Regions from separate parts of the Bariatricus sp. HCP28S3_A4 genome, predicted to be linked through region 2. Evidence: riboswitches for the same ligand, from Rfam matches in the RefSeq annotation. Region 2 holds a riboswitch; the other holds the start of a gene.

What was found. Region 2 has a riboswitch for cyclic di-GMP ahead of ACTNBF_RS15795 (hypothetical protein). Riboswitches for the same ligand answer to the same signal wherever they lie in the genome.
Region 1: linked by a shared signal. The riboswitch ahead of ACTNBF_RS00935 (VTC domain-containing protein) and the one ahead of ACTNBF_RS15795 (hypothetical protein) in region 2 are both predicted to bind cyclic di-GMP.

What each region holds. Positions count from the first base shown of each region.
Region 1 is NZ_JBQHSE010000001.1:182,776-202,436, reverse strand. Features, by position in the region: gene ACTNBF_RS00950 (uracil-xanthine permease family protein) at 1-802, shown strand, start outside; gene ACTNBF_RS00945 (YitT family protein) at 856-1,698, opposite strand; gene ACTNBF_RS00940 (Crp/Fnr family transcriptional regulator) at 1,757-2,413, opposite strand; cyclic di-GMP riboswitch class I at 2,608-2,694, shown strand; partial or broken gene ACTNBF_RS00935 (VTC domain-containing protein) at 2,789-3,198, shown strand; gene ACTNBF_RS00930 (DMT family transporter) at 3,329-4,216, shown strand; gene ACTNBF_RS00925 (M20/M25/M40 family metallo-hydrolase) at 4,233-5,408, shown strand; gene glgD (glucose-1-phosphate adenylyltransferase subunit GlgD) at 5,469-6,584, opposite strand; gene ACTNBF_RS00915 (glucose-1-phosphate adenylyltransferase) at 6,586-7,722, opposite strand; gene ACTNBF_RS00910 (MFS transporter) at 7,860-9,101, opposite strand; gene ACTNBF_RS00905 (zinc dependent phospholipase C family protein) at 9,116-9,907, opposite strand; gene ACTNBF_RS00900 (alpha/beta hydrolase) at 10,078-11,013, shown strand; gene ACTNBF_RS00895 (DUF6320 domain-containing protein) at 11,019-12,833, shown strand; gene ACTNBF_RS00890 (radical SAM protein) at 12,854-13,714, opposite strand; gene ACTNBF_RS00885 (FtsW/RodA/SpoVE family cell cycle protein) at 13,910-15,073, shown strand; gene ACTNBF_RS00880 (DegV family protein) at 15,174-16,013, shown strand; gene ACTNBF_RS00875 (helix-turn-helix domain-containing protein) at 16,038-16,508, shown strand; gene ACTNBF_RS00870 (hypothetical protein) at 16,721-16,996, shown strand; gene ACTNBF_RS00865 (hypothetical protein) at 17,063-17,305, shown strand; gene mraZ (division/cell wall cluster transcriptional repressor MraZ) at 17,734-18,171, shown strand; gene rsmH (16S rRNA (cytosine(1402)-N(4))-methyltransferase RsmH) at 18,226-19,161, shown strand; gene ACTNBF_RS00850 (hypothetical protein) at 19,201-19,661, shown strand, end outside.
Region 2 is NZ_JBQHSE010000053.1:664-8,194, reverse strand. Features, by position in the region: partial or broken gene ACTNBF_RS15805 (AAA family ATPase) at 1-178, shown strand, start outside; gene ACTNBF_RS15800 (helix-turn-helix domain-containing protein) at 541-831, opposite strand; gene ACTNBF_RS15795 (hypothetical protein) at 1,177-2,595, opposite strand; cyclic di-GMP riboswitch class I at 2,670-2,743, opposite strand; gene ACTNBF_RS15790 (helix-turn-helix domain-containing protein) at 2,900-3,160, opposite strand; gene ACTNBF_RS15785 (flavodoxin) at 3,393-3,875, opposite strand; gene ACTNBF_RS15780 (hypothetical protein) at 3,888-4,394, opposite strand; gene ACTNBF_RS15775 (hypothetical protein) at 4,486-5,409, opposite strand; gene ACTNBF_RS15770 (hypothetical protein) at 5,426-6,178, opposite strand; gene ACTNBF_RS15765 (DarT1-associated NADAR antitoxin family protein) at 6,263-7,135, opposite strand; gene ACTNBF_RS15760 (hypothetical protein) at 7,157-7,531, opposite strand, start outside.

The sequences.
Region 1 (19,661 bases), on a different contig from region 2:
TGGAACGACCGGAATGACCAGCGCGTCCTCCATTTTAATTGGAATTATCGTAGGTTACATAGCAGCGGCCATCATGGGAGCTGTACTTCCGCACACCGCTGTCAATGCTGAGGGTGTGGAGTATACGAAGGCATGGGTGTTGAATTGGGATAAAGTAGCGCAGGCAGAATGGATCGCACTGCCGTCTTTGCTCCCGGTAAAGTTGAGATTTGATCTTCGTGCGATTATTCCTGTCCTGATCATGTTCGTTGTGACGGCCGTGGAGACGGTCGGCGATATTTCCGGTGTTATGGAAGGCGGAATGGGAAGAGAGGCGACAGACAGTGAGCTTTCCGGAGGTGTGGTATGTGACGGAGTCGGCTCCAGTTTCGCAGCGCTTTTTGGAGTGCTTCCGAATACTTCTTTCAGCCAGAATGTCGGTCTGGTAACGATGACGAAGATCGTAAACCGCGGTGCTCTTGCAATCGGTGCGTTATTTTTGATTCTTTGCGGACTGTTCCCGAAACTGGCAGCGCTGATCTCCATTATGCCGCAGAGTGTCCTGGGAGGTGCAGCTGTTATGATGTTCTCATCCATTGTCATTAGTGGTATTCAGCTTATAACAAAAGAGACGTTGACGATGCGGAATATTACTATCGTATCGGTTGCATTGGGATTGGGATATGGAATTGGTGTGAACAGCGGCATTTTATCGCAGCTGCCGCAGGCACTTCAGCTTGTGTTCGGCGGATCCGGAATTGTACCGGCTGCGATTATTGCGATTGTTTTGAATATTGCACTTCCAAAAGAAAAGGAAGTATAAAACAGAAGATGTGGCCTTTGGTAAAAGGACGTGAATACAGCATCCGCAGGTGCTTACCTCCGGATGCTGTATCCGCGTCCGCCCACATAATTTACCCCATTAATCACCGTAAAAGCATAGGGGTCTACCGTATAAATCATTTTCTTAACAGAACTGACTTTATTATAAGGCAGAATAGTCAGTATGACTTTTGCTTTCTCTTTTTGATATCCGCTTTCAGCATTTAATAATGTAACTCCGGTATCAAATGTCTTCAGCAGATGTTCACGGATCGTCTCGCGTTCTTTTGAGAAAATCAACAGCTGTACTTTGGATTCACCCTGTGTGATGATTTTGTTTACCATGATGCTGCTGCACAGAATGACGACAATTCCGTAAACCGTTGAAAGAAGCGGTTTGGATACGGATTGATACAAAATGATCACGAAATCACAGACGTACATGACTGAAGATACCGGAATCTGGAATGTTTTGTTGAGGACGACTCCTAAAATATCAAAACCGCCGCTGGAACCATTTGCACGGAGAATCAGACCGGAGCCGATACCTAAGAGACAGCCTGCGAGCAGACTGCTCAGGAAAGGGTCGGCGGACAGCGCGTCGAATATTGTGATTCTGCCGAATAGTTCAAGAAGAGTCGGGAACAGAAAGGTCATGATCAGAGTCTTGAAAATGAACTCTTTTCCGGCAAAGATCCATCCCAGTGCAAAAAGAATCAGGTTGATGGCGAGTACGATCCAGGATAAAGGCAGGTTCATAAAACCAGACAGTATGACGGAAAGACCGGTCACACCGCCTGCCACAAAGCCCTGTGGAAGGACGAAAAGGCCAAATGCGGCAGCGGTCAGGGTCCCGCCGAAAATGATCATAATATAAGAAATAAATTTATTTTTCATATTTTTTACCTCCGGGCACTATTATAAAAGTAATGTGTCCGGAAAACTGTAGCGTATGCTACAAATAAGCTCCGTTTTTGAGGATTTGATATAAACCGTTCCGATCGGTGATCATAATTTTACCATAGTGGCTTTTCAGAAGGCCCTGATCGGCAAAAGCGGAAAGAACCCTTGATACGGTTACCCGGTTCAGACCCAGAGTTTCTGCGATTTCGGCGTGTGTATAAGGAAGGACATTGTCCAGAATTCCTTTGTCCCGGTTGGGGGAAGCCGTCTCTTCCAACAGAAAACTTGCAATGCGTTTTCGGCTGTCGTAGTTGGTGAGGCGGTATATCTGTCTTGAAAGATGATTACACGTCTCGCTTAAATGCTGGAAAAAGAGAACCATCAATTCGGGCGTTTCGCGCAGCAGTGGGATCAGGTCGGAGACCAGACAAGTGGCAAGGCGTACCTCGGTAACTGCGGCAACACTGGTTGGGCGAACATGATCACTCAGAAAAGAGGATTCGCCGAATATACGGCCTTTTTCCAGAATCTCCAGAGTCGTTTCACGCCCGGAAGAAGAAAGGGTATATACGCGGACTCTGCCTGATAGAATCAGGTATAAATAGTCGGCGGAATCATTTTGAAGATAGATAAATTCGCCTTTTTGATAGGTCTTCTGTGAGCCGATCGTACAAAAGATATCAAAGTATTTCTCGGGTATTTTAATCATAAGCGTTTCCTTTCCGGTATCAATATAATAGAATAATATGTATTTATTATAACAGATGGCTGATAAGAAGTGTCCGGGAAAATAAAAGATATTTGGATGGTGACAAAGAACGCGTGAAAAGTGTGTGGAAGAAACATGTGAAAAAAGATGATGAATGTTGACGTAATTGAAAAATATGGTGTATAATAATCGCATCAATTGATTGCCAAACCTGCTGAAAGGCAGGGACGGAAAGCTAAGCGTCTAAGCAAGAAATGATGTATGATAGGCTGGCTGCAACGAAATGAGTTGCAGCCGGCTTTTTGTTTTGAAAGAAGACAAGACTCCCACTACTACAGGTGGTGAGTTGCGTTTCAGGACAGGCTGAACAGGAGGATGCAATTGAATCGAGTATTTCGTGAAGAGAAGAAATTTCTTATTAATGTTGAAGAATTCATTAAAAAGAGCCACCAGTTGGAACAAGTGCTTATACAGGATGAACACAATGGAACAAATGGTTATATGATTCGTTCTCTATATTTTGACACAGTCTATGACGACGATTATTTTGAAAAGCAGGCGGGGTGGAATGTAGAAGGAAGATTCGGCTGCGGTGTTACGATCCGGACAGCAATTATGCAATGCTGGAGATGAAGCAGAAGCAGGGAAGCAGTCAGCTGAAACGGTCACTCAGAATGACAAGAGAAGATGCCATGAGAATGATACAGGGTTATTATTATTCCAGAGTCTTTCCGAAAGAATTTACAATGGAATATTATCAGAAATACATGGCTGATCTGGAGTAATTTCCAGATCGCCCATTTTATTGGTGGTCATGCGGAAGAAAATGTATTATACTAGATAGAAATGGGGCGGAAATCAGAAAAATGTTTTTCGGAATCATTTTAGAATTGTGATAATGAAAGAGAGAAGTTCATGGAAAAGAAACAATTTACCGGACATATCATGGCAGCAATTTCAGTCGTTATCTGGGGAACGACTTTTATCTCAAGCAAGATACTGCTTGAAGATTTTTCACCGATCGAATTGCTGCTTTTAAGATTTGTGATCGGATATATCATTTTGTGGATCATGAGTCCACGGAAAATGGAAGTGACGGATAGAAAGCATGAGCTGTATTTTGCAGGTGCCGGACTTACGGGAATCTGTCTGTATTATCTGTTTGAAAATGTAGCGCTTCTCTATACGCAGGCGTCAAATGTGGGAGTCATCACTTCAATCTCACCATTTTTTATCGGCATCAGTGCGCACCTGTTTTTGAAAGATGAGAAATTGAAGAAAAGCTTTTTTGTCGGATTTATTTTCGCAATCGTAGGAATTGCGATGATTAGTTTCAGTGGACAGGATGCTGTCCGGCTTAATTTTGCAGGGGACATGCTGAGTGTGGTGGCTGCGATGATGTGGGGACTTTATGCGATTCTGGCCAGAAAGGCGGGAGACTTCGGGTATCCGGTGATCCCTGCCACCAGAAGGATGTTCTTTTACGGCATCCTGATGATGCTTCCGCTGGCATTTGTTTTCGGATTTGATGTCAAGGCGGTGCAATTTGGAACTCCCGGAAATCTGCTGAATTTATTATATCTGAGTGTGGGCGCATGTGCAGTCTGCTTTGTGACATGGAACCGGGCAGTGGAAATTCTGGGAGCGATTAAGACCAGTGTTTATATTTATCTGATTCCGGTCATCACGATCATTACATCGATTGTTGTCCTGCATGAGAAGATCACATGGATGTCAGCAGCAGGAACGGTGCTCACAATGACTGGGGTGATCATATCGGAACGTATGGGAAATGCAGGTTAGCGAAGGAGGAGAAAATATGTTGAGTGAAGAGATGAGGGAGTTTATTCAGGATCATGAAGAAGAAGCACTTGAACTTCTGAAAGAACTGGCGCAGATTCCGGCACCGTCGAATCAGGAGGAGAAGCGTGCAAAGTTCTGCCGTGACTGGCTGGAAAGGCAGGGGGCACAAGGGGTGTATATGGATGAAGCGTTCAATGTGATATACCCGGTCGATATCCATCAAGCGGAAGAAATCGATGTGTATATGGCACACCTGGATGTGGTGTTTCCTGATACGGAAGCGCTTCCGTTAACAGAATGTGACGGGAAAATCTATTGTCCGGGAATCGGAGATGATACAGCCTGTGTGGTTTGTCTTTTGATGGCGGCAAAATATATTGCAGGTAAGATCAGAAACGGTGAATGGGAAAAGGAACAGAAAGGATTAGGAGAGCAACAGAAGAAGAACGGAGCGGCGGGCATGCTGCTGGTATGCAATTCTGGAGAAGAGGGACTTGGAAATCTGAAAGGAGTTAAAGCAATCTGCCGGGGTTACGGAGAACGAATCCGGAATTTCTGTACATTTGACAGTGAACTTGACAAAATTGTAAACCGCGCGGTCGGCTCAAAACGGTACCGAATCCGGATAGCCACAGAAGGCGGACATTCTTTCGGAGATTTCGGAAAAGATAACGCAATCGAGAAAATGGCCGGAATCATCGAGAAGCTCTATCGCGTTCAAGTGCCGGAAGGCGGGAAGACAACCTATAATGTGGGATTGATCTCCGGGGGAACCGGGGTGAATGTGATTGCCCAGAATGCGGAGATACTGTATGAATTCCGTTCCGATACCAGTGAACATTTGCAGATGATGGAACAGCATTTTGAGAAGACGATATGGGAAGAGAAAGATAAAGGGCTGGATATAGAATATGAGGTGATCGGACTTCGCCCGTGTGGCAAAGGTGTGGATGCGGCCAGGCAGGAAAGGCTGACGGAAAAAGCAATGAAGGCAGTAAAAAACGTGATCGGAAAGAATCCGGAGCAGAACTGCGGTTCTACCGACTGTAATATTCCGCTTTCAATGGGAATCCCTTCGGTCTGTGTGGGATGTTACTATGGACATGGTGCACATACAAGAGAGGAATATATAGAGAAGGATTCGCTTATTTTGGGAATACAGGTGGCATTCGAAATGATCTTTGGAGAATAAAATAATCAATTATAAAAGCGGGGCATACCGGTCAGATATGCTCCGCTTTGTGTTCCCTTATTAAAGAGTATCTTCACGTTTGATATATCCCGGATGATCAGCCGGAGCAATGATTTCTTTTGCATGAATCACTTGTGCTCTCCGGTCAACAACCAAATTCTCAAGATGTACGTTTTCTGCGATTACAACACCTGGGAATACCACACAATTCTTTACAACAGCACCAGGTTTCACGACGCATCCACGTCCGAGAATTGAATTCTCGATCGTACCTTCGATCAGGCAGCCGTTGGAAACAACAGAGGATTTCACGCTTGCTGTTTCAAGATACTTCGTCGGGCAGGAGTCATTGGTACGTGTGTAGATCGGCCAGTCCTCATCAAAAAGGCTCATTGCTGATTTGTAGTCGATCAACGACATGTTAGCATCATAGTAGCTCTTGAAATCTGTGATGGAAGCAAAATAACCGCGATGAGAAATTCCGCGCACATCCAGTTCTTCACATTCTGCACTGACGATGTCAGCCAGTGTGTACATAGAAGAAAGTTTGTGAGCTTTCTGTACGAGCTCGATAAACAAATCTTTCTTCATAATATATGTATCCATGAAAATATTTCTGTTCTTAGCATTACCGTGATTCTTCTCGATAGAAAGAACACCTTTCTGACGGTTCAGGTTCAAAGTATTGCAGTTCAGGAATGCTTCTTTTGCATTATCAACTGAATGGTACAGAACTGTGATATCCGCACCGGAATCTATATGATTCTGAAGCAGAGTATCATAGTTTGCAGTGTATACCATGTAGTTCGGTGCGATGACTACATATGGATGATGCATTCTCTGAATGCATTCCAGGTTCTCCATAAACATGGCGATGTCCGTGTTATAGATACTGTGCTCAGCACCATCATCGGAAAACAGGATCTGCAGATTGCCGCGTTTTGAGTTGATATTGTATTGGCGTCCACTTCCGAGATGTTCGACAAGAGAACGAGGTTTTCTTCTGATATATACCTGGATGCGGTCAATGTCACTGTTACTCATATTAGAAATTGCAAAGTCTATTACTCGATATCTTCCGAGGAAAGAGAACGAACCGATTGGACGATAGTCCTGAAGTCCCTCTACCCAGATATCTCTGCCGGAAGAAGTGACGATTCCAAATGCGTTATACATATTATTCTACCCCCTTTACACGTTTTGCTACCAGTTCGATATGTTCGCTGTCAGCAGAACCGACAACAGCCTGTTTGCCGATCTTAATGCCGTCGGCAACCAGAGCGCGGGTAACAACGGCTCCGTCTTCCACTTCAACACCCGGCATCAGTACACTGTCGATAATCTTGGCGCCTTCTCCAACTTTAACTCCGGTGAAAAGAACGGAGTTCGTGATTTCGCCGTTGATGGTACAGCCCTGTGTGATGAAAGCCTTGTTGATCTTAGCTTCAGCGCCTATGTAATGAGGAAGAGTTGTAACGTCTTCGGTATAAATCTTCCAGGTCGGATCGCTTAAATCAAGCTCATTTCCATTTAAAAGATCCATATTTGCTTCCCAAAGGGAATCGATGGTTCCTACATCTTTCCAGTATCCCTGGAATTTATAAGCAACCAGTTTTCTTCCGTCATTCAGCATGGTCGGAATGATATCCTTACCAAAGTCGTGATTAGACTCCGTATTCTTCATATCTGCCAACAGCATTTTGCGAAGCAGCTTCCAGTTGAAAATGTAGATACCCATGGAAGCAAGATTGCTCTTCGGCTGTGGCGGTTTCTCTTCGAATTCTACGATCGTGCCTTCTTCGTCTGTATTCATGATACCGAAACGGCTTGCTTCTTTCATCGGTACTTCGATAACGGCAATCGTAGCATCAGCATTACATGCTCTGTGATGGGCAAGCATCTTGGCGTAATTCATTTTGTAAATATGGTCTCCGGAAAGTACAAGAAGATATTCTGGAGAATAAGAATCGATGAAATCAATGTTCTGGGAAATGGCATCAGCAGTTCCACGGTAAACATCCAGATTGGAATCCGCTTTCTCACGTGGTGGAAGTACAAAAACACCGCTATCTTTTGCGTCAAGTCCCCATCTGCCGCCTGCAGCTACGTAGCTGTTCAGCAGAACGGATTCGTACTGTGTCAGAACACCGACAACATCGATTCCGCTGTTTGCACAGTTACTGAGGGGAAAATCAACGATACGGTACTTCCCACCATATGAGACGGCCGGTTTTGCCACTTTATTGGTCAGGTCATGAAGACGGGAACCACGTCCACCAGCCAAAATCATTGCTAACATATTATTTTGCTTCATAAGTGAACCCTCTCTTTCGCTTGATGCAATATATTATACAATTTTTTTGCTCATATTTCCATATTTTTGTGCAAAAAAATCATATTTCTTTGGAAAAAGCTGGCAAATTATAAATAATTACCAGAAATCATCGCTAATCACGCTTTGTTTAGTTTTGCGGCTTTGCAGAAAAGAACATATCCGATGATAAACATCACGGAAATGATTGCAACACCGGCATTTGCTACATTGGTAATCTGGGCAACCAGTCCGACCAGTGTGGTTCCCATGAAAGAGGCTCCTTTTCCGCAGATATCGTATATACCAAAGTATTCTCCGGATTTCTCCGCAGGGATGATCTTGGCGAAGTAAGAGCGGGAGAGTGCCTGAATCGCGCCTTGGAACATACCGACAAGAACAGCGAGCAGCCAGAACTCCCATTGCTTATCAAGCTGGATGGCGAAGAGTGCAATTCCGGTGTAAGCTGCGATGCAGATTTTGATCAGAAAATCGGTATCAAACTTCTTGGAGAGCACGGAAAAAATCAGGGCACATGGAAAAGCAACAAGCTGAGTGACCAAAAGGGCAAGTAACAATCCCTGTGAATCCAGGCCCAGTGCACTTCCGTAAGCGGTAGCCATTTCGATGATCGTATACACACCATCTATGAAAAAGAAAAATGAAAGCAGATACAAAAAAATGTTTTTATGTTTCTTTATATCCCTCAGAGTGACTGCAAGGCGTTTAAAACTGTTTTTGATCGGATGATCGGGCAGTTCCACATAATTTGTCTGATGATAATTTTTCAGCAATGGAATCGTGACAACAAGCCACCAGAGTGCATTAAGAAAAAAGGCAAGCATCATGGCAGTGGTCATGGAAATCCCGATTTTATCGTACATCAGAACAAAAACCAGAGATATAACAAATGGAATGCAGCTTCCGATGTATCCCCATGCATAGCCGTGTGATGAAACGGAGTCCATTTTCTCTTCTGTTGTGATATCGACCAGCATGGAATCATAGAAAATCAGGCTGGCATTGTATCCCACTTTTGCAATTACGAAGACAGCCAGAAACAGGACCCATGATTTAGGAAAAGAGAGTGCTGCGCAGCCAAGTACCCCGACCATCATGGAGATTGTAAACAAGGGCTTTTTGAAATTGCGGGTGTCTGCCAATGTGCCGAGAATTGGACCAATGATGGCTACCATGACTGTTGCGACAGAAGCAGCATATCCCCAATAGGCAAGATAATCCACTTCGGATATTCCTGCATTACCGGCCAGGAAGTTGAAATAGATCGGAATGATCGTGGATACCAGCATAATAAATGCAGAATTTCCTACATCGTACAGAATCCAGCATTTTTCCAGTTTTGTAAGTTTTGTATTATTCATTCAGATGCCTCCTTCTATTCAAATGTGCGTTCAAAACGCGAATGGAGTTCTGTGCCGGTACAAAGACTTTCGTCAAAGCTGTAAAGCATGGTTACAGCGATGTCAACAGCACCTTTGAACCGCAGGTAAAGACCCTCGTTGCTGACTGTGCATTTGGGGTTGTCTTTCCGCTGATGCATCAGCCCCTTCCAATAATCATATTTTCCGGTTAAATGCATTGCTCCGTTCAGAATGGCCTGTTTGACGATACATGGAGCCGTAAAGATTCTTTTTACCAGTTTTAGGTCTTTCAATGCCTCCCGGATAATGACCGGATTCATATTACGGTAGAAAGGATAAATTGTTTTTGCGGTTACGCTGTCTGTCGGGACAAGATCAGCAAGTGGATAGGAAAGAGCATTCTTTCCGTCTTTGCGAAGAAGCATTTTTTCAAATTCTTCTTCAATTTCCAAATGTTCGACATCAAGAGCTTCCATCATTTCAGATACATAAGGATGACATTCACTGTCAAGAATGTAGTGGCAGATGAAACCCAGGAGATAGGCGTATTCCCGGCTGTCACGTCCTTTTTCTTTTACGACAGTCAGCGCATGTGTGAAGAAGGATGCTGCTGATACTTCGTGAAGGTGGTAACCATATTTGGATACACGATTACTTTTCCATGGCCGGTAAAAAAAGAAAATATCCGGTCCCTGGAGACCAATCTGAAATTGTACATAGTATTTGGAAATGATTTCGTTTAATTCTCCGTCTGTTTTTTGGGCTACTTTTTCCCCAAAACGGTTGTGTGCATAAAATGCAGGCATGTGTGTTTCCTCCCATCTGACTAAATCCTATTTTAACTATATAAGGTTAGCATAAAAATGTAAACGAAAAATTTGTTTGAAGTTAAAAGAAAATGAAGCTTCGCCGCTAATACTTGACATCTGTATGGAAAACCCGCAAAATGAATATTAGAAAACTGGAAGGAGATAATATGGATATCAATAAAGCAGCAAAGAAAATATTAAAAGCATTGTCTTTTGAAGAAATAGATGTGGAGAAGTCCAGACAGCTGGCAGATTTGAAACGGCTGGATCCTATGAAGATCTTCTATCGGACGGTAGATACACGTATTTACAATGGGGATCATCTGGTGCCGGTCCGGTTGTTTTTCCCGGATGAGAAGACATTTCAGGAAGAGCAGGTGGCAAATGGAATGCGGGTGATGCTGTTCCTGCATGGCGGCGGGTGGTCCACTGAACATGTAGATAATTATGAGAGGATATGTGCCCGCCTTGCGAATGCCACAGGGCATATCGTGGCGGCGATTGAATACCGGCTTGCTCCGGAGCACAAGTTCCCGACCGGGCTTGAGGACTGCTATGCGGTGGCGAAGGCAATGTATGAAAAAGAGTTTCTTTTGAATGTGAATTCAGAGGATATCACACTGATAGGAGACAGCGCAGGAGGAAATCTGGCTGCAGCACTTTCACTAATGGCAAGAGACAGAGGAGAATTTCTCCCCAGAAGGCAGATTCTAATCTACCCAGCAACGAATAATGATTATTCGGAAAATTCATCATTTGATTCTGTTAGGGAAAATGGGACAGATTATCTTCTGACAGCAGGAAAACTAAGAGATTACCTTGATTTTTACGCGGGGAAAGAAGAGGATCGGATGAATCCCTATTTTGCACCGATTCTGGAAGAGAATCTGCAAAATCAGCCGGATACGCTGGTCATAACCGCGGAATATGATCCATTAAGAGATGAGGGAGAGGCATATGGAAGAAAACTGGAAGCGGCAGGAAACAGGGTAGAAATCTACCGGATTAAGAACGCACTTCACGGTTTTTTTGCCCTGGGAATCAAAAGCAATCACGTACAGGAAAGTTTTGATATTATAAATAATTTTTTGAGGAGGGAATAGCCGTTATGCAGTCGAGGGGTGCGTATTGGCGGAAACTGGACAACGCGGCAAAACTTTTTTCGGCAGCAAGTACGAAAAGGGATACCCGTGTATTCCGCTTTTATTGTGAATTAAGAGAGGAAATTGAGGAAGCAAAGCTTCAGCAGGCGCTGGACAGGACGCTGGTTAAATATCCGATGTTCTTGTCGGTGATGAGAAAAGGCTTGTTCTGGCATTATCTTGAACAGAGTAATCTGCGCCCGGTCGTTCGGAAAGAAACCCGGGAACCTTGCAGAAATCTGTACATCCGGGACAAGAAAGAGCTTTTGTTTGAAGTGACATATTATAAGAAGAGGATTAATTTTGAGGTCTTTCATGCACTGACAGATGGGACGGGAGCCAGTGAATTTATTCGGGAGCTGGTGAAGAATTATTTGTTCCTAGTACATGAAGGGGACGGGCTGGCGGATCTTGAATTAAACGAGAAGACGGTTACTGTTTCGGACCAGGAAGACGACGGATTTGCGAAGTACTATTCTCGTGATAATAAGGGCAGAAAAAAGAACCGGAGAAAAGCATATCAGATTAGAAGAAACAGTGATCTCGGAAGCCTTCAGGTGACGGAAGCAGAAGTGAAAGTGGCGGATCTTGCGAAAAAGGCGAAGGAATATGGTGTGTCGATGACGGTGTACTTAACAGCGGTTCTGATGTGCGCGATTCACGGGAAAATGTCCAGGCGTCAGGAGGAAAAACCGGTGGCGCTTATGGTGCCTGTCAATCTGCGGAAATTTTTCCCGACAGATTCCATGCTGAATTTTTTTAGCTGGCTGGAGGTGGAACACCGTTTCGGTCAGGGAAAAGATAGTCTGAACGAAGTGATCCGTGAGGTGAAGCAATATTTTGACGAGGGCCTCACAAAAGAGAAAATGGGGGAACGGATGAGTGAATATTTTGCACTTGAAGTGCATCCGATCCTGCGGCTCGCACCGCTTGGATTAAAGAATTTCTGCATCGGTTTTGGATCACGCAGTTCGGCAAAGGAGATAACGGCGATTTTTTCCAATATGGGAATCATTCGTATGCCGGAAGACTATGCGAAGTATATTGAGCGTTTCGGTGTATTTACCAGCACACCGAAAGTGGAACTATGTATGTGTTCATTTGAAGAGAATGTTTATTTGGGATTTACGTCAAGATTTGACAGTTCGGTGATCAAGAAGAACTTTTTTTGCATTCTTGAACAAGAGGGAATCAAGGTGACACTGCTTGAGACTGAATATCCGGAAGAGGCGACTGCTGATTCGATTGGAATGAAAGTATTTCGGATATTTACCTTCTTATGTATTGCGGCAGCGGTCATCGCACTGGGGAGTGATTATTGTGTGGATGGACATTTCGGATTATCACTGAAAATATGCGGGGGTGCATTCAGTATGTGGCTTGCACTTGCGGTTGCATTCTTTAAACGATACAATCTTTTGAAAAATGCTATGTGGCAGCTGGCTGTGGTGACGACCGTCTGTACAGTGTGGGATCTGCTGACAGGATGGCGCGGATGGTCGGTGGATTTTGTTTTTCCGGTTGTCAGTATTGTGATTATCATTTCCATGATGATCATTTCCAAAATATACTACCACCATCCAAAACAGTATATGATCTACTTTGTGATGGCGGCAGGGTATGGACTGCTTTTCCCGCTGGTTTTTATCCTGACAGGGCTGGTTAACGTGACGGCACCGTCGGTCATCAGTATTGCATTTTCATTCCTGACACTCACCGCGCTGATCCTTTTTAAAGGGCGCGAGTTCCGCGAGGAAATGGAAAAGACATTTCATGTATAGAATGATTGAAAACGAAATAGCTATGGTCTGGCGAGCAGGTAATCGATTGCACGAAGAAGGTCTTTTTTCTGGTCGGGAAGCATTCCGTAAATGGTATACTGGTCCAGAACGGTCGTGTCTTCGAACAGACAGTCCTTCACGTGCAGATTTTCAAGCATCAGGCGCTCTTCCAAAAGGATTTCTTCCGGAGTCATCATCTGGAAAAATCCTTTTTGTGCTTCTTTGCAGAGCTTTGTGTCTTCCCAGAGCTTCAGCTTCAGACACCATATGTTTTTTGGATGGAGCTGATTCAGAAGTCGGGCTGTTTCTAGTGCATGGAGATGGGAATACTCACGTCCGCCAAGTCCGGGGATAATGGTGACAAAGTAATCGATGCCTGTTTGCTCCAGACGATGCAGAGCATCCAGAATCTGTGCGGATGTCACGCCCTTGCACCGTTCTGCCAGAATCGGGTCGCTTCCGCTCTCCACTCCGATATGAAGAGCGGCAACGCCTCTGGATTTCAGCAGTCGCAATTCTTCATCTGTTTTCCGGAGTATGTCATCAGCACGGGAATACATGGCGATTCTATGTACATTGGGCATATATTTTGCGACAAGATCAATGATCTGACATAAGAATTCAGTGGAGAGGCAGAATGCGTTTTCACCGAGCAGAAACAGCCTTGTATTTTCTGGTTGAAGCATTCCGAGGATCTGCAGATTGTGTTCAATGCGGGAAAGCGGATGAATGCAGAATTCATCCCGGGCAAAATCACAGAAAGTACATTTGTGCCAGCTGCAACCAAGGGCAACTTCCAGAGCGGCACTTCCTTCCTCTTGGGGTGGAATATAAATGGTTTCATGTGTATAAATGGATTGATAAAGTTCTTCTCGCGTCATGTCTGTTTTCCTTTCATAAAAAATGTTTCTATTGCGGATACAATATGGTTTCGTATATTCTGTCTATAGTGTACCACAAAACAGAAAGAAGAAGAATCTTCATTTTTAGGCAGATATTCTTGTGTGAAAGTGAAGAGGTGTGCTATACTTGTGCAGAGTAAGAAAAACAGGGGAAACCTGCTGGGAGTGTATGGAATGGCAAAAAATAAAAAGAAAAAAAGCAATAAGCCGACAACGATACGATATTTTGATTATAGCCTTCTTGCTGTGATGGTATTCCTGATCTGCTTCGGACTTGTGATGCTCTATAGTACCAGTGCGTATGAGGCACAGAGCAAGTTTAATGATGGAATGTATTATTTAAAAAGACAGGGAATCATCAGTATGGGAGGCCTTGTAATTATGCTGTTTGTTACCCGGATCGATTACCATCGATATGCGAAATACTCGGCAGCACTTTATGGATTTGCGATGCTTCTGATGGCGCTGGTAAAGTATTCGCCACTGGGATATGAGGTGTATGGAGCAAGAAGATGGCTGCAGATCCCGGGAACGGGACAGACCATGCAGCCTGCCGAGGTGACGAAGATTGCAGTCATTTTGTTTATTCCTTATTTAATATGTAAGATGGGAAGCAAGGTTCATAAGCTGAAAGGAAGCCTTATGGTACTGGCGTGGGGAGCAGTAGCCGCTTTTGGTGTGTTCTATCTGACGGATAACCTGAGTTCGGCAATCATTGTAATGGGAATTGCCTGCTTCATATTATTTGTTGTACATAAGAAAATGAGACCGTTCGTTATCATTGGCGGATGTGGAGTCGGAGCATTTGTGGCAATCGCGGCTCTCCTTGGTAAAGTGCTGGAGAACAGTGATAATTTTCGGCTGCGCCGCATTATCGCATGGCTGAATCCGGAAAAATATGCATCGTCACTTTCGTTCCAGACTCTGCAGGGAATGTACGCGATTGGTTCCGGAGGCTTTTTTGGAAAAGGATTAGGCAATAGTGCACAGAAAATGATTATACCTGAAGTGCAAAATGACTTCATCCTTACGGTTATTTGTGAGGAACTAGGGGTATTCGGTGCTATTATGGTATTTGTATTGTTTGGACTGCTTTTGTATAGACTTCTGTTTATTGCACAAAATGCCCCGGATCTTTATGGAGCTCTGATCGTAACCGGAATTTTTTCTCATATTGCAATTCAGGTTATTCTGAATGTGGCAGTTGTGGTGAATCTGATTCCTAATACGGGAATTACACTGCCGTTTATCAGTTATGGTGGTACGTCTGTACTATTTCTTATGATTGAAATGGGAATTGCATTGGGAGTATCACGTAAGATAAAAATTGAGGAGTAAAAAAGTCTTTTTTTTCATTAGAGAGTGTGTTATCATATACAAAGCGGTAATGAAAACTACATATTGCGGAAGCTGAAGACGGATTCGGGAGGAATGATATATGAGTTATAAAATAATCGTAGACAGCTGTGGAGAGTTAACAGAAGAGATGAGAGCGTCAGGAATATTTGAGACGGCATCACTTGCGATGGATGTGGACGATTATCATATTATAGATGATGAGACATTTGATCAGGCGGATTTCTTGAAAAAAGTAGCGGAGAGTCCGAACTGTCCAAAGTCATGCTGCCCTTCACCGGAACGGTATATGGAGGGATACCGGTGTGATGCGGATCGGGTATATGTTGTGACTTTGTCTGCGGAGTTAAGTGGCTCTTATAACAGTGCTGTGCTAGGGGCAAATCTCTATCATGAGGAATATGGGGATAAGGATATTTATGTATTTAACTCCCGTTCTGCATCAATCGGTGAGACATTGATCGCATGTAAGATCATAGAATGTGAAGAAAATGAACTGATGTTTCCGGAAGTGATCGAAAAAGTGGAAGAGTATATTGAAGGACAGAATACATTTTTCGTTCTTGAGTCACTGGAAACGCTTCGGAAAAATGGGAGACTTACGGGACTTAAGGCGATCGCGGCAAACGTGCTGAATATCAAGCCAGTGATGGGATCTACTCCGAAAGGAGAGATATGCCAGCTGGGACAGGCTCGTGGAATGAAGAAAGCACTTCAGAAACTGGTGGATTGTGTGGAGGAAGGCTCTGTAAATGTTGAAAATAAAGTTCTGGCAATCTCGCACTGTAATTGCCCGGAACGTGCAGAAGTTTTGAGACAAATGCTGGATGAAAGACTTCATCCGCAGCAGATTCTTGTTCTGGATACGAGAGGAATCAGCAGTATGTATGCGAATGACGGAGGAGTGATCGTCGCGGTATAGTTGTATAGAATAGAGGGAATGACTTTGACATTAGCTGAGAAATTAAAAAGTGCAAGAGAAAATGCGGGATATTCTCAGAGCCAAGTCGCTGAAAGACTCAATATATCACGGCAAGCGGTCTCCAGATGGGAAAATGGAAGAGCGTATCCGGATATTGATAATTTGGTAGTGCTCAGTGAGATATATAAGGTTTCTATCGATGAATTGTTAAAGGATAAGAGTGCTGATGAGCAAGATGAAGTAAACACTGAGATAGAAGTTGAGCCGGAAGAAAGGAATAACAGACTTGCAGTATTGATGGTTGCAATTTCCGGCACTTTGTTTCCGGGTGGAGGATTAGTGATCATGTTGGCAGTTTTACTTTATTGTGGAATCAAAAGGATAGAACTGCCAAAGGTTTATAAAGTTATTATAGCAGTATGTTTCGTAATAAATCTTATAAATGTTGGAGTGTTGATAAAGTCTTTTGGATCTGTTTTTGCAGAGTGGCTATAACAAATAGGTACTAAATTGTTGGAAAAGGTGAACTCTAGTGGTGCATTTAGTAGTGTAAACGAATAATTTCTCCCTGGAAATTACTCATTACTTTGCTGCGATTTTATTTGTGCTATTATAAGTGTATAATATTTGCGCAAATAAACAGCCAGAATAGTGAGAAATTTGGAGACAGTGGACCATAAATTTATACCTTAGGAGGATTTATGAATATGAAAGCGAATAGCATTAGTAATAATAAAAAGTTAACATTGCTAGAATTTTTGTGCTTGATTATATTAACTTTATACGTCCTGGAACAATATGTCTTACCGGATCTATTACAGATTAATCCGGATTTTTATGTGATTTTTAATTGGTGGTTGTGGTTAGTGGATAAGACTGTAGGGAATGTTTGCAGATACTTAGCTGTTATTTTTTCTTTCCAGCTATTAAGAACAATCATTCCGGAAAAGCATATGACAAAAGATGAAAATCCAAAAGTCTAATGCTTGAATCTCTTAAAGAAATATGCTAATATTGTAGCATCTAATTTTAAAAGGAGCTACAGTAAGATGAGTCAGGAAAAAGTAGATTGTTATAAAAAAGAAAAAGCAAATAGAAAACAGATTATGAGGAAACAGAAGATTATGCACATCGTGCGCAGTGCCATCGTGGGAGTGATCGCAGTGGCGCTGGTTGGATGGCTTGGTTATTCTGCGTACGGCTTGTATGAGCAGAATCAGCCGAGAGATATGGCAGAAGTGGATTACACTGCTGTAGATGGGTATCTTCAGTCCCTCAATTTATCCGAATAATGAAAATAAAAAGTGTATAGTAAAGAGTCTGCCGGAGAGCAGGCTCTTTTTTAGTTCCGGGGATATGCCGGAAGTGTCAGCGCTCATTTTATTTGCTCCATTTCAATGAGTGAATTAATATAAAAACAGAAAAAAGTGGGAAAATTTCCCACAATGATATGAAAACGAAAAAATCCCCCACGATTCCCCACCACTTGATGCTAAATGGAGGGTGAAGAGGAATCGGAAGGGGATTTTTCTGCTTTTTGTGCAATTTGGGGAGAAAAAGGAAAAATTACAGAAAAGTCTGGGAGAGCATAAAAAAATGAAAAAGGGGGTTGAAAAGGGAGATAAAGTGGTTTACAATGGTTTCAAGTGGTAGAAAGTGGTGAATAGTGGAGCGAAGTGGTGTAAAAGTGGCAGACCACTTTGAAAGAAGGTGATCCTTGATGTTGACTGGAGAGTTTAATCACAGTATTGACGCGAAAGGCAGGCTCATCATTCCGTCAAAATTGCGAGAAAGTCTGGGAGAACATTTCGTAATTACCAAGGGAATGGATGGCTGCTTATTTCTCTATCCGGAAAACGAATGGGAAGCCTTTGAAGACAAGCTAAGAACCTTACCACTCACGAACAAAAAGGCCAGAGACTTTAAACGTTTCTTTCTCGGAAGCGCCGTGGAAGGAGAACTTGATAAACAAGGGAGAGTTTTGATTTCTTCTTCGCTTCGTGCATATGCCAGTCTGGACAAAGAAGTTGTGCTTGCCGGTGTGCTGGACAAGGTGGAGATCTGGAGCAAGGATGCGTGGGAAGCTCGTACTGCTGATGTTGAGGAAAATATCGAAGATATTGCAAGTGACATGGAAGATTTGGGACTGAGCATTTAACCGGATCACAAAAGCGAAACGGATTGCAATGATTCGTTTCAATAGGAGGACACTATGGCATTTGAACACAAATCAGTATTACTGGAGGAGACAATCGAGGGCCTTGCCATCAAGCCGGACGGTATTTACGTCGATGGGACGCTTGGTGGAGGCGGACATGCTTATGAAGTATGTCGGCGTTTAAGTAACAAGGGGAGTTTTATAGGAATAGACCAGGACGCTGCTGCAATCGAGGCGGCAAGCGAACGATTACTCAGTTTCGGGGAGAGAGTTACAATAATCCGGAGCAATTATTGTGATATGAAACTGAGGCTCCATGAAATCGGCATTGACAAAGTAGATGGGATCGTACTTGATCTGGGCGTGTCATCTTATCAGCTGGATACGGCAGACCGAGGATTCTCCTATCGGGCAGATGCACCTTTGGATATGAGAATGGACACCAGACAGAGTGTAACGGCAAAGGACATCGTCAATGGCTACAGTGAGATGGACCTTTTTCGCATTATACGTGACTACGGAGAAGATAAGTTCGCGAAAAATATCGCGAAACATATCGTGGCCGAACGTGAGAAAGGTCCAATCGAAACGACTGGACAGCTTGCCGAGATCATCAAACAGTCTATACCGATGAAGGTTCAGAAGACATCAGGACATCCGGCAAAGAGAACATTCCAGGCAATTCGGATTGAATGCAACAGGGAACTGGAGGTGCTTCGGGATTCGCTGGATGATATGATTGATATATTGAATCCGGGCGGAAGGATCTGTATCATTACGTTCCATTCGCTGGAAGACAGAATTGTAAAAGGTATTTTTAAGAAAAATGAAAATCCCTGTACTTGTCCAAGTACATTTCCGGTGTGCGTGTGTGGTAAAGTATCCAAGGGACGTGTTGTTACGAAGAAGCCGGTTCTTCCGAGTGAAGAAGAGATGGAAGAAAACAGCCGCTCAAAAAGCGCAAAGCTTCGTATTTTTGAAAGAAGATAGAATACAAGGGATATATTTAATTTGAAAGGGTGGTGCCTTATGGCAGCAAGGCGGAATAATTATGTAGAGACAGCAAGACGCCCACAGGCACATAGTGGAATGTACATATATGGAAATACGGTTCGGCAAAATAAGGTGATGCCGCGAAGACGGGAACGAGTGGTTGAAGAGCCACGCCGTAAGAAGAGAGTCAGCCGTCAGGTGAGACAGAACCGGAAGAAAGCACTGCATATGAGTCCGGCATACGTAGCATTTCTTGCTTTTGCAGCAGTAATCGCACTGGTGGCATGCGTATGGTATCTTCAGATGCGTACAGAGCTTACGAATCGATCTGAACATATTTCAGAACTGCAGCAGGAGCTTGCCGATATACGGGAGGAAAATACGACAAGATACAATTCCATCACAGATTCTGTGAATTTGGAAGAAGTTAGAGAGAAAGCAATCAATGAACTGGGAATGGTCTATGCAAATTCTGATCAGGTTGTTACCTATCAGAA
Region 2 (7,531 bases):
TACGGCTTATTTTAACTTTGATGAAAACGAAGAATACAAACAATTCTTTGAAACCACCAAGGATGTTGATCGTATTCTGCAAAACCTGATGCTGGCAAGCGGTCAGAAGATTATGACAGAAAAGACCCTCATCATCTTCGATGAGGTACAGGACTGCCCTAAAGTCATCAACTCTGTATTTCATCAGACGCGCTTGCGAAGCAGCTTCATTGGCGCTTAACCATCCCGCCTTCATTATGGCCGGACCGCGAATTACGGAAGTATCATTGTACCTGTAGAAGATCAACACCACCGCCAGTTGCAACCTGGCATTTGCTCCGGCGAATCGCTACGTTCCATTGAACATCATGGCGTGCCGACGAAGGCTCCCTTCTACAGTAAAGTTCTGATGAATAGTATTCAGTTTTCAAAGATCTCGTAAGCGGTGAAGCACCGCTTACGAGAATAATTCTACCGAAGATTTTTGCCCTCAACATATTCTCAGAGGGCACACAACCTCGCCAGAAACGATATGTTTTCCTCTTGACAATTCCGTATATTTCAAATCAGTTTTCTCAACTGATCAATGTGATTGCTCAGAATATCCAGCTGCATCATCATCTCTGCTTTGTCCGGATCCGTCTTGCCAAGAACCAGGTAATCAAGAGATACCTGGAAAAACTCTGAGCACTCAATCAGCAAATCTATGGAAGCACCGCGTATACCGGTTTCGATTGCTCTCAGATGACTCTCTGAGACATTTATTTTGAAAGACAACTGCAGCTGTGTAGGCCCCTTTTTCTTGCGAAGGACCTGAATACGTTTTCCGCACATTTTCGGATCATAATACATTTTTATTTCCTCCAGTTCTTGAAATTTGAAAAGATGCAAACTCAAGAACCGAAGGTGGTGCACGGCACCTGTAATAACCAAAAAAGGAGCGGTCATTCCTACAAATACATGCAAGAATAACCGCTCCAAAAGACTTGTCCGGATGCAAAAAGACACCCCCATTCGGTAGATTTCAAAGGCAATTTTTACTTGCCTCGAAATGCTATCGAACGAGGGTGTTATACTACGTGTTTAGAGCCGTATCACCAAACGTGTTGCCGTGTTGTATCCAGTAACATCACCTGTGTAATACTATGTGTAACCTAAAAATCAGTGTGTTATTTCCCGTGTTACCACGAAAATAGTTTACAGAGTACCTCCATGATTTTTAATGTAAGCTTCGACTTCCTTCATCAGGACATCAAATTCTTCTGATGACAAAGAACTCCTGTTGGCATTTATCACTTCCAACGCAGCACTTTTTCCACTAATAAAATAAGTAGAGACAGTCAGCCAGAAACAGATTTTGGGATTACCATCCAGCATGGATAAAGAAGCAGAAGCATACTTGTGAATACCGGTATAATTCTCATCCTTATCAATTTCATCTAAAAGAGAAGTCATAACCTGAGCGTAGAGACTACTGTATGTATGATAATAAGAAATCATCCATGGCTCATCCAGTTTATTATCGCAGAGATACCCTCTGAACAATTTGACCGCCTGCTTCAGGTGAGCCAATCTTACACTGTGATTTTTCTCTTCAGAAATTTTCTTCCACAGTTCTTCCACCAGAGCCGTATCCACCTCAACACGGTACTCTGGATTAAACCAGTATCCTTGTTCATTGCTGGAAATGATATTCGGACAGAGGAACTGGAACTTGCTGCGCATCTGATACAGAGCACTGCGAAGTGGATTGGTATCGGATGTATCTTTTATCTTCGGCCAGATATTCTCAATCAATGTTGAGCCTGGAACCGGTTTCCCTTTCAGTGCTAGGAACGAAATTACTTTCCATGCGTTATCAGAAGCATATACTCTCATATCCAGCTTTTTGCTTCCGACGCAAACTTCCGGCATACCAAGGAGATTAATACGAATGGTATGTTCGTCTGCAGAGTCATCCTGATTTGTTTCCAACTCTGCCATACTCTGTTGCAGCTCCTGCAGATAAAAAGTCGTCATGCTTACAAACGCAAGCATCTGTGCCATATCCGGATATGTCTTATATCTTGTAGGATTCTTCACAACAAAGAACCCCGTTGGCTTCTCACCAAATGGAGTGCCAATCAAACTTTGGACATCTAATCTTTGATAATGCTGGAACTCATCCGGAAACATCTTTTTGATGACAGATGCATCCGGCACGACTAATGGTTTTCCATCATAAAATGCCTTGATCCAACGACCAAAACCTTCAAATGCTTCAACCTCTTTTGTATAGCGAGATTCCATTCTTCCGGTAAGGCGGTTATAGCAAGTCATCGGAGCCCATGCCTCGGTTTCAACATCAGCAATCAAAATGCCTGCCCATTCTGCTTCATAGAAGTCACATGCCGTCTTGATAGCCTCCATGATAATTTCCTCATTGCTCTCAGACGTATGTAGTCTTTGTTCCAATCCCGTAAGTGTCATCCTGAAATCATGGTCATGTTTCTGCTCATCCGTAATCAATGCAGAATTTGCAGCGCTCTCCATAATCTTAGTCGTCTCAATCGACGGTGCTTCTACCCGTTCGATTGTCTGTCCTTCTTTTTTCCTAAATAATTTCTCGAAGAACATAAGAACACCTCCTCAATGTATAACAGAAAAGCCCAGACATTGGTTGCCTGGGCAGGTACTACGCTTAACCGCGTTAGTGCAACTGGCTGCCATTTCAGGCCCTGTAGTTTTGCGACGCCGGGTTTCCCCGGTTGTGCCAAAGTATTATTTTGTATAAAAGAAAACCGCAAGGGTTCCCAGCATCGAAACTGATAGCCTTGCGGTCAATAATTTCATATAATATTAGTAAGGCCATCAGGATGTAATCTATCAAGCCAGAATCAGTATCAGAGCATTGCAGGATACAATTAAATCTCTTCGCTAATCACAAATTAGAAGCTGGTAACGAATAGTTTAGAAGGTCACCCGCCGAAATTCCAAGTGCATCTGCTATCTTGAAAAGTGTGTCAACGGAAAAAGCTCGTGAATTGTTAGCAGCTTCTATGGCGCTTAGTGTTGATCTTGCAATATCCGCTTTCTCAGCGAATTTCTCTTGAGACAGACCTTGGCGTTTTCTAAGTGCCGCGATGATGAGTCCCAAATCAACAAAACGATCATGGTTGGAATAGTCCGTTGATTTTTTCATAGGGCATGACCTCCTTTCTACTAGATTTTTCGTTTTTCTATGCTTTAATTATACCTTCAACGCTCTCCAAACTCAGCATCTTAAAAAGGTCTATTGACCTATTAATAGATCATTTTCATTTCCATGGTGATCAATGCATCGTAAATGAACGAGTTGCCTTAAAAACAGGCAAAAAGAAGCTCTGACAACACTCATTCGAGTATTGCCAGAGCTTCATAGTTTTAATCACTTATTACAGACCCAGACTATCAACCCAAGATTTCAATGCGTCCATATCCTGCTTTCCATTAAGCATTCTTCCTTCCATCAGATGTGCAGTACCACGAACACTATCCTCTAACGCTTCCAGTGTTCTTCCGAAATCACTTCCACCGGAAGTAGCAAAAAGTACAATGGTCTTTCCACTGAAATCATATGATTCCAAGAAAGAATTGATAATGTGCGGTGCCACATACCACCAAATTGGAAAACCAACAAAAATTACGTCTGCATCTGCCACAGGTGCACTATGGTCGGTCATCTCCGGTCTTGAAGTTTTATCCTGCATCTCAACAGAGCTACGGGATTTCTTATCCATCCAGTTCAGATCCGCAGTGGTGTACGGCACCTGCGGTTTTATCTCATACAGATCGGCATTTGCCGCTTCTGCTAATGTCTTAGCAACATTTCCAGTAACTCCACTGGCTGAAAAATAAGCAACGAGTTTTCTGCTCATTTGCGCATCCTCCTATTCTATTTCGTCATAAGGATCCGTATCCATCTGCTCCCAAGTAACACCGTATGGGGCTCCGCCGGAGGTATATCCGGCAATAATGAAAAATGTATCATCCTGCTCCAGAACCAGCGCCTGTGATTCTCGTAACTTCTTTTTCTTTCTTCGTGCCTCATTTTTCGCTTTTAGAATTGCAGCCTTCTCTTCCGGTGTTTTCTTTGGTTTATGAAGAGATTCCACTGTAATTCCTCTGCTTATATCTGAAAGAATCCGTTCCTCATATTTGGCACTATGCTTCTGACATAACTTTTCAAAATCTTCAAAAGTTGCCATCGGTGCCAGTGCCAGAACAGTCTGGAACATCTTACGGTGAATGGCAGCTGCTTCTTCCGCTTCTGGCATTCTTTCGTACTTAAGATAGAAGGTAAGATATTCACGATATGCCTTATCGGCAATCCTTGTCTTTTGTTTCATGGAAAGGTCCTTATACTTGCGGTCTTTTCGCTGTACCTTCGATGCCATCCATGCACCTCACTTTTTGAATTCTTCTGTTTCTGATTCATCCACGGAATACTTGCTGAAATCATCATTCATGCGCACCGTTCCTTATCAACTAACGGGTCATGATAATCCTTCTCATCTCACTTGCAATTGAGTGTGCCCATTCAGCTTCTTGTGCGAATTCCATAAATCCCCAAACAATATCTAATATGAGCATAAGATCATTTGTTACTACCGGATCGTTAACAGGCACCCGTGAGCGCACTTCTTTTGCAAATTCCAGCAAGATCTCAGTTCCATCTGGTTTTTCAAAATCGCAATCTCTGAGCCGAGAAAAAATAGCTTCATCATCGTATAAATAATCCAGCACTTTGTCCCTTAGAGTTTTCTCCTCCACACCAAAACGCAGGTACTCTGGATGCTCTATTAAGCAAGCAAAACCTCCGTCTTTGCCAAATCTCTGACACAGATTTTCAAACAATTGCCAAGTCGCCATAACCTCTCCTGTATAATCGTTAAACAGGAAATCAGCGTTATCACTAATAAATTGATTACGAACATCGTCTGACACCCCGAAAATATCTAATTCTCCAACGATGTTCCTTGCTTCCTTTTCAGATTTTACAATCGAACCATTTTTAACAACCTTTCTCATCGCACTATTTATCTGATCATCATTAAACCCAAGTTCTATAAAGAAAGTAAGATAATCATTTCCTTTTTCGCAAGTAAGAGCAAGATTATCCGCCTTGCATTTTTCTTCACCTGCATATTGTCTATAAAAATCATGGCGAGCTTTTATTTCATCGAGAGTATGATTTCCCACAAGAGTACATACCCAATAGTTATCCAAACTGTCGATTTCACATACCCTCTGCATATAATGTATTTTTTCACGAATATTATCTGTAATCTCAGTTATTCCGTTGTTTACTAATATTCTTGCCAACTCAAAAGCATTTTCAACACTATACTCAGTTTTAATCTGTCTCTCTAAACAATGGATCATTCTTAATTCGTCCATTAACTTGTCCATTACTTCACCTTCCTCGTCAATTCACAATTCTATCAATTTCTTGAGCGTAAACAGCTAATTTCTTTTTATTCATTTCAGTTGGCTCTTCTTCCATAAGTGAAAGCATTTCGCCATGTAAATAGCTTAATTCGTCCATATCGCACAGGTAACTCAACCAGCATCCACCAGCAGGCACCGCCTGACAAAATTTTTCGATATTATGGCAGGCATCCTTATACTTTGTACCAGTATAAACAGTCTTAGCTAACACTGCTTCACTCATATCAGGCTCATATAATGAAACGCAAAGATCATCGATATCTTCTTCTAAACTTTCTTGAATATCTGGCAAGGTCTGCATCAATAGTTCATATACATATTCATTTGGATTGTATTTTTCAAAATATACTGAATTATTACCACCAAGAAGCCAAACTGCAAAAGCACCAACAGCACGAGAGCGAGACTGTCCAGCATAGCAATGAATCAGCAACGTATCAACAGCTTTATACTTTCTAATAAAGCGTATAATTTGCTTCGCCATCTCCTCAGTAAAAATCTGCGCACCATCTACAGGACGGATGATGTCATCAAATTTCAATGTAAGCACAGCTTTGCAGTACTGATTCTCGGAAAAGGTAATTCCAAAGCCGTTTGTGTGTGAATCCTGAATAGAAATCACTGCATATGTATCAGACTTCTCAACCATATCCTCCATGCCAGCAGGATAATAATGCTGCATGACATATTCAAATGCGTCAAATACTGACATTACAAGAACTCGTTTCATCCAAATCTCCTCTTAAGCTTTTCAAGAATAACTGTTAGCTTTGTCCCCATCCTAGAAAGCACTTATAGATACTCCTGCCTAGAATCACAGTCTCTTATTAATCTTACAATTCTGAACACACCATTTTAATCCAAGCTTCTTTTCACCAACCTCAGGGAATCGAACCACAATAACTGTATCTTCTATCTTTTCAATCACACCCTTGCCATATTTTTTGTGACAGATAATATTTCCAGCTTGTATGTTAACAGATGTGTATGACATTTTTTCTTCCGTCGAAGCATTCTCAGAGTTCTTCAGCATTTTTGATGCTTCTAATCCATATAAGGCCAGGAAAGAACCGAACTCTTTAACCTGTTCCACTAATCCCATTCTAGATAAAGCAACAAACGTCACAGCCGCTTTTGCCTGACAATTTAGGCTTTTTTCAGGATTAAATTCAACATCCGTAAATGCATCATACTGTAAAGCAGTTTTAGCCAACTCTTGATTTTCGAGAAGTGCATTCATATAAATGTAATCATAAAAAATAGTCTTGGGAATAAGCGGATATTCCTGTCCGTCAAACATAAACGAGAGCAGCCTTCCACTATTTTTTAGTCTATCATCTCTCTTTGCTTCTCTGGGTGTGACGGATAGCAGATCCTTATATGGTCCACCATTCTGAAATGTTTTTCCAGCTTGAAAAACACATTCCACAGGGACACTTTTTCCAAGCTCCGGAACATACTTTGGAAGGAAAAATGCACTTAATGATTCTCCGCCCTCCTGCATTGACTTGCTTGAAATCTCCAATACTTTTTTATCCGGCCTTTGAGATTGATAATTATCATGAATTGCTCTAATATTTTTCTGCTTCTGAGACTTCGCAAATCCCCCATTCCATTCAAATTCAACATTTATTACGTTAAAAAATGGTGCACTTTCTCTAACTTCATATACCGGTCTTACTGCCATGTCCTACACCTTCTATAGAAATTATCGTGCACAGATGCTATTCACAAAAACAATATAGCAACCAAAATCACCTATCGTCTTTCGATAATATCTGTTATCCTCATCATCTCCAAGCACATCGCGCCACGCAGCTTTTTTCCCCTGCATACGCAGATATCTTGCCAACATATTAAAGTGAATGATCACGGAATTATGATGTAACGTTCTTAAAGAATCGATATCCATTTTCTCTTCCCTTGACAACATTCCCCATTTAGCACGGATCGCCGCATATTTTGTAGCAATATCAATGAGCTCATCGTATAGTTCAATGGCATCAGCGTCATTATCAATTTCAGATAACAAATCTCCGTGCAGACTCTGCATCTGGCTGAAATCAAGAACATATGGCTCCTT